Regions from separate parts of the Enterocloster lavalensis genome, predicted to be linked through region 2. Evidence: a T-box and tRNA genes for the amino acid it is inferred to sense, from the RefSeq annotation. Region 2 holds a T-box; the other holds one or more tRNA genes.
What was found. A T-box is a leader RNA that pairs with one kind of tRNA and senses whether it is charged. The one in region 2 lies ahead of pheS (phenylalanine--tRNA ligase subunit alpha), so its partner is inferred to be a tRNA-Phe.
Positions count from the first base shown of each region.

Region 1: it has a tRNA-Phe gene. The T-box ahead of pheS (phenylalanine--tRNA ligase subunit alpha) is inferred to sense a tRNA for this amino acid. The anticodon was not compared.

Region 1 covers NZ_CP176637.1:2,972,904-2,976,303, reverse strand. The annotation lists rRNA gene ACK2JC_RS13235 (23S ribosomal RNA) at 1-1,329, shown strand, start outside; tRNA gene ACK2JC_RS13230 (tRNA-Asp) at 1,404-1,477, shown strand; tRNA gene ACK2JC_RS13225 (tRNA-Val) at 1,515-1,587, shown strand; tRNA gene ACK2JC_RS13220 (tRNA-Tyr) at 1,630-1,711, shown strand; tRNA gene ACK2JC_RS13215 (tRNA-Met) at 1,764-1,837, shown strand; tRNA gene ACK2JC_RS13210 (tRNA-Lys) at 1,867-1,939, shown strand; tRNA gene ACK2JC_RS13205 (tRNA-Phe) at 1,944-2,016, shown strand; gene ACK2JC_RS13200 (transposase) at 2,223-2,975, opposite strand; partial or broken gene ACK2JC_RS13195 (transposase zinc-binding domain-containing protein) at 3,120-3,353, opposite strand.
Region 2 covers NZ_CP176637.1:5,029,172-5,032,571, reverse strand. The annotation lists gene pheT (phenylalanine--tRNA ligase subunit beta) at 1-567, opposite strand, end outside; gene pheS (phenylalanine--tRNA ligase subunit alpha) at 628-1,647, opposite strand; T-box leader at 1,775-2,016, opposite strand; gene ACK2JC_RS22515 (DNA-3-methyladenine glycosylase family protein) at 2,345-3,226, shown strand; gene ACK2JC_RS22510 (DUF2500 domain-containing protein) at 3,257-3,400, opposite strand, start outside.

The sequences.
Region 1 (3,400 bases), 2.1 Mb from region 2:
AAGTAGCGAAGTGTGTGATTCCAGCTGCCAAGAAAAGCCGCTATTGTGTAATACGTGCCCGTACCGTAAACCGACACAGGTAGATGAGGAGAGAATCCTAAGGCCGGCGGGAGAAGCATTGTTAAGGAACTCGGCAAAATGACCCTGTAACTTCGGGATAAAGGGTGCCAGAGAGATCTGGCCGCAGAGAATAGGCTCAAGCAACTGTTTAGCAAAAACACAGGTCTATGCAAAACCGAAAGGTGAGGTATATGGGCTGACGCCTGCCCGGTGCTGGAAGGTTAAGAGGAGAGGTTAGCGCAAGCGAAGCTTTGAATTTAAGCCCCAGTAAACGGCGGCCGTAACTATAACGGTCCTAAGGTAGCGAAATTCCTTGTCGGGTAAGTTCCGACCCGCACGAAAGGCGTAATGATTTGAGCGCTGTCTCAACAATGCACCCGGTGAAATTGAAATACCAGTGAAGATGCTGGTTACCTGCGCCAGGACGGAAAGACCCCATGGAGCTTTACTCCAGCTTGATACTGGGATTCGGTATTGCATGTACAGGATAGGTGGGAGGCTTTGAAGGTAGGACGCCAGTCTTACTGGAGCCAATGTTGGGATACCACCCTTGCGATATTGGGTTTCTAACCTGCAGCCGTGACCCGGCTGGGGGACAATGTCAGGTGGGGAGTTTGACTGGGGCGGTCGCCTCCGAAAGGGTATCGGAGGCGCTCAAAGGTTCCCTCAGAATGGTTGGAAACCATTCGCAGAGTGCAAAGGCATAAGGGAGCTTGACTGCGAGACCGACGGGTCGAGCAGGTACGAAAGTAGGACTTAGTGATCCGGTGGTAGAAAGTGGGATTGCCATCGCTCAACGGATAAAAGCTACCCTGGGGATAACAGGCTTATCACTCCCAAGAGTTCACATCGACGGAGTGGTTTGGCACCTCGATGTCGGCTCATCGCATCCTGGGGCTGTAGCAGGTCCCAAGGGTTGGGCTGTTCGCCCATTAAAGCGGTACGCGAGCTGGGTTCAGAACGTCGTGAGACAGTTCGGTCCCTATCCGGCGCGGGCGTAGGATATTTGAGAGGAGCTGTCCTTAGTACGAGAGGACCGGGATGGACGGACCGCTGGTGTATCTGTTGGGTACCAAGCCCATGGCAGAGTAGCCAAGTCTGGACGGGATAAACGCTGAAGGCATCTAAGCGTGAAGCCCCCCTCAAGATGAGATATCCCATAGCGCAAGCTAGTAAGACCCCTTGAAGACGACGAGGTAGATAGGTTAGAGGTGGAAGTGCAGTAATGTATGGAGCTGACTAATACTAATCGGTCGAGGGCTTAACCAAAACGGTATAGGTTTTAAACATCATTCAATATGTGGTTTTGAAGGTATATAGTTTCAGTACTATGTACTTGAAATGGCCCGGTGGCTCAGCTGGTTAGAGCGCCGCCCTGTCACGGCGGAGGTCGACGGTTCGAACCCGTTCCGGGTCGTTTTTCTTTTGTATTTTTGTTGGTAGACATACCATTTGGGGTCTTAGCTCAGCTGGGAGAGCATCTGCCTTACAAGCAGAGGGTCACAGGTTCGAGCCCTGTAGGCCCCACTCATCGTATGATTTGCCGGAAAGTGCATACAATAAGAATATGGATGGATTCCCGAGTGGCCAAAGGGGACAGACTGTAAATCTGCTGCAAATTGCTTCGGTGGTTCGAATCCACCTCCATCCATTTCAATGTTTTGTTGACAAAGCGTTGAAAATGTTTTATAATATCATATTAGCGCGGGGTGGAGCAGTCTGGAAGCTCGTCGGGCTCATAACCCGAAGGTCGTAGGTTCAAATCCTGCCCCCGCAATTTTTTTTGTCTAAGGACAAAACCTAAATGGGCGTGTAGCTCAGGTGGTAGAGCACTTGACTTTTAATCAAGTTGTCCGGGGTTCGAGCCCCCGCACGCTCATTTAGCCCAGATAGCTCAGTTGGTAGAGCAGAGGACTGAAAATCCTCGTGTCGCTGGTTCGATTCCGGCTCTGGGCACGAAAGCACTTATCAGAGATGATAGGTGCTTTTTTGCTTTATAGGAAACTTCTCAAATCAGCGAAGATGGTGTATAATAGATTGGAAATAAAAAAGGCATAGCAAAAGAGCGAAGGTGTGACTTCGCCATGACGTTGTCTATGTATTTTTTGTTTTTGGTTTAGGCTGCACTATCTGACGGTAGAGAAAGAATAGGGCATATGGAACTATCCATATCCCATAACCTTTCGATAGCGTTCAAATAGTGCAGTTTTTTTGTGGTAAACTTCTAAAACCAACATAGAAGTGCCACACTCCGGGCATCTGAGCGGATCATAGCCAAAGGTCAGAAGAATCAAATTCCGCCAATCTAGGAGCTTAGAAAGATAATGCTGCTTCTGCTTGGATAAACATTTCCGGAGATTTTTTTCCTGTTTGTGGTGCTTTGCATAAATGCCGTAGTAGCGGACCATTTTAAAATGCTTGTCAGGGATATGCAGGATCAGGCGTTTGATAAAGTCAATGGCGGGGATGCATTCTGTGATCGTTTTATGGTCCTCATGTCGCTGATAATGGAACGTCACAGAATCCCCGTCATAGGCATCCATCCTGGAAGTGGCAATGACAGGCCGTCCAAGGTATCTGCTGATGTATTTAATGGTGATATCAGGAGAACACAAATTAGGTTTGGCTCTCACATAAAAGCCTTCGGGATGGTCTTTGTAGATTTGATTTTTAAGCTTCTTAAAAGGCGGCCCCAGTTTAAGAGAGAGCTGATCCAAAAGGACTTTCCGAAAAGCCAGGCGCAGGAAATCATAATCAAAATGGGGATTGGGTCGCCAGGGAGTAATGTTGCCAGCACCGCCTTCCGAAATCAGGGCATGGATGTGAGGATTCCACTTTAAATCTCTACCGAAGGTATGAAGGACGCAGATAAAACCAGGAGTAAAGAGTTCGGACTTATTCATCTTGAAGAACATGCGTAGGACGACATCCCTGACAGAATGGAACAGGCAGTTAAGGAGTGAGTGGTCCTTAAGAAAGAAGATGCGCAGTTCCTCAGGAATGGTAAAGACACAGTGTCTGTGGATACAGGAAACGAGTTTACAAGACATACGAAAAGCACGTTTCTGGTTATAGACGTTGCCGCATGAGGGACAGAACCGGCTTTTACAGGAAAAGGGAACAAATTTAAGGTTACCACAATGAGGACAGCCAAAGAAAGCTCCGCCATAAGAAGGATCATGGCAGAGGATCATCCGGTTGATGTTATCCAAAACATTTTTATCAGGTCGAATAACATATTGGATATATTCAAAGTGGTCAGAAAAAATAGTTTGGAGGATGTTCTTATGCATAAGAACATTTTACAATAAAGCAGCAAAAAAGGAAATCCCCTAAAACC
Region 2 (3,400 bases):
CACGCTGTAGCAGTCCACGCGGTTGGAGGTGATCTCATACTCGAACACCACGTCGCGCAGGCCCAGCACCTCCACTGCGTCGGCGCCCACCCGGGTGTCCTCCGGGAGAATGTAGATGCCGCTCTCCGGCGCCAGTGGATACATGTCGCGGTCGGAACCCAGCTCCTCGATGGAGCACATCATTCCGTTGGACTCGATGCCTCTGAGCTTACCCTTTTTGATCTCGATTCCTTCCTCGGGAAGGGGGCCGCCGTCATGGCCGCCGGCTACCTTTCCGCCGTCCAAAACCACCGGAACCTTGTCCCCGGTCTTGACGTTGGGCGCGCCGGTGACGATCTGAACCGGCTCCCCGGCTCCGATGTCCACCTGGCAGACGATCAGCTTGTCCGCGTCCGGATGACGCTCGATGGAAAGGATCTGGCCGACAACAATCTTTTCAAGGTTTTTATCGAGACGCTCGAATCCCTCCACCTTGGTGCCGGTGAGGGTCATTGCGTCCGTGTACTCCTGAGCCGTGACATCCAGGTCAGGAACGTATGCTTTAATCCAGGATAATGCAGTGTTCATTTTTCTTCTCCTTTTCTCTCTATGGTTCGGGCGCAGGTCTGCTGCCCGTCAGACTGCGGGTCAGAACTGTTTCAGGAACCGGATATCGTTCTCGTACAGCAGGCGCATGTCGTCAATCTCATATTTCAGCAGGGCGATCCGCTCTAAGCCCACGCCGAAGGCGAAACCGGAATATTCCTCCGGGTCGATGTTGCACATCTCCAAAACGTGGGGATGTACCATACCGCAGCCCAGAATCTCAATCCAGCCGGAACCCTTGCAGAACCGGCAGCCCTTGCCGCCGCACTTAAAGCAGGTCACGTCCACCTCTGCGCTGGGCTCTGTGAAGGGGAAGTGGTGGGGACGGAATTTCACCTTTGTCTCCGGCCCGAACAGCTCCTTGGCGAACTCGGCCAGGGTACCCTTTAAGTCCGCAAAGGTGATGTTCTTGTCGATCACCAGGCCCTCGATCTGATGGAAGGAGGGGGAATGGGTGGCATCCACCTCGTCGGAGCGGAACACGCGCCCCGGGGCGATCATGCGGATGGGAAGCTGTCCCTTCTCCATGGTGCGCACCTGAACCGGGGAGGTCTGGCTTCTCAGCAGGATCGTGTCGTTGATATAGAAGGTATCCTGCTCGTCTCTGGCCGGATGTCCCTTGGGAATGTTCAGCTTTTCAAAGTTGTAGCGGTCGTACTCCACCTCGGGACCTTCCACTACCTCATAGCCCATGCCCACGAAGATGCGCTCCACCTCTTCCAGGGCGATGGTGTTGGGATGGCTGTGTCCCACCTTGTTCTTCCTGGCCGGCAGGGTCACGTCGATGACCTCGCGCTTTAACTGCTCTTCTCTGGCCTTTTTGGCAAGGGCGGTTCTGGCTTCCTCCAGCCTGCCCTCCAGCTGCTCACGGACCTCGTTCACCATCTGACCCACCTTGGGGCGGTCCTCAGGCGCCACATTCTTCATGCCCTTTAACAGGTTGGTCAGCTCGCCCTTCTTGCCCAGGTATGCCACCCGGATCTCATTCAGCTTTTCCAGCGCCTCGGAAGCTTCAATCTGGTTTAACGCTTCTTCTCTGATTTTCTCTAACTGCTCTCTCATGGCTTCTCCTTTTCTCTTTGAATTCGGGAATCCCGCCGCCGTGCGATCCCGCCCGGAAGGCTTCCTGTCACGCCGGGCCCATGCCCCGCGCAACGAAAAAAAGTCCCGTTCCTCCGCCGTTTCCGGCAAAAGGGACGGGACAAAAATATGCTCGCGGTACCACCCTGATTCCTGCGCTCCACATAACGCGCAGACACTCATTTGCACATAACGCGTGCCAGCGTCACAGACTACCGGCCTCTGGGCCTTCACCTGTGCGGCTCCGGTGGGAATTTCAAGCGCTTATCTGAACCTGGGGGAGCTTGCAGCCGGTGACTCCCTCTCTCTGCCGGAAAATAAGCCTCTACTGAACACCTTCATCGCCTTTGCGATTTAAATCTAAACTACATTTTAGCCACTCTTTCGGAAAAAGTCAAGATATATTCCCATAAACAGTTCAGACGGCGCGAAAATTGGTGCAAAAAGCCGCGTCAAGCTCGCTTGTAAGCGTCTTTTCGCGCCAATTTTCACATCGGATGAACATCCGATGCTTCTTGACCGGCTTTTCCGGTCAAGAAGACCATCCGTCTGAACGTACTCACTCCCCCCCCCCCCCGCCTCTCCCATCAAAAGCCATTTGACAACGGACTCCCTTCGCCTTAAACTGATCTCATACACCCGAAACTTGAAACCATCCCTAAAAGGAGCCATACAACCGATGACCCATATCCAAACCATAGACTGTCTGGACCTAAAACAGATCGCCGACTCCGGCCAGTGCTTCCGCATGCTGCCCTCCCCGGCGGGCGGCTACACCATTGTCAGCAGGGGCCGTCTGCTGCGCGTTTCCCAGGAGGGAAACCGGGTAAGCTTTGACTGTCCCCGGGAGGATCTCTCCTTCTGGCTTACATACTTCGACTGCGCCACGGACTACGCCGCCATCCTGACCTCCGTGGACCCGGACGACAACTACTTAAGAGCCGCGGCCGCGGCCGGGCGTGGAATCCGCATCCTGCGCCAGGACCCCTGGGAAATGATCATCACCTTCGTGATCTCCCAGCAGAAAACCATCCCCTGTATCCGGCGGCTGGTGGAGGACATTTCCCGGCGCTGGGGGCAAAAAATTGCGGACGGGGACGACAAAAACTCCGCCGTTTATTCCTTTCCCACCCCAAAAGAGCTGGCCCGCGCCTCCCTGGAGGAGCTATTGGACCTGAAGCTTGGGTACCGCGCCAAATACATCCACCGCCTGTCCCAGGATGCCGCGGCCGGAACTCTGGACCTGAAAAAGCTGGAAACCATGGAGTACGGACAGGCCATGGAATACCTCACCGGCTTTTACGGCATCGGCAAAAAGGTAGCCAACTGCGTCTGCCTCTTCGGCCTGCACCACATCGAGGCGTTTCCCGTGGACACCTGGATCGAAAAGATTCTGCTGCGGGAGTATTTCAGCGCAAAAAAATACCGCCGCACTCCCAAGAACCGCCTCTACGACACCATTCTGGCGGACCATTTCGGGAGGTACGGCGGCTATGCCGGCGTGCTCCAGCAGTACATATTTTACTACGAGCGGCTGAATCAACACAAAATCTCGCCCTGACACAGCCGGTGAAATAAGACCTTCCGACGCTTAAACCAGGCGGCGCTCAAAACCGCGGTAGCGGGTTCCCTGGAAGGTGAGCTTGCCCCGGTCCCCCTCCGCTAAAAGCCCGTACTCCCGGCCGGACATCCGCAGCTCCATCCGGTCCCCGCTCTCCACCTGGAAGGTGGCGTA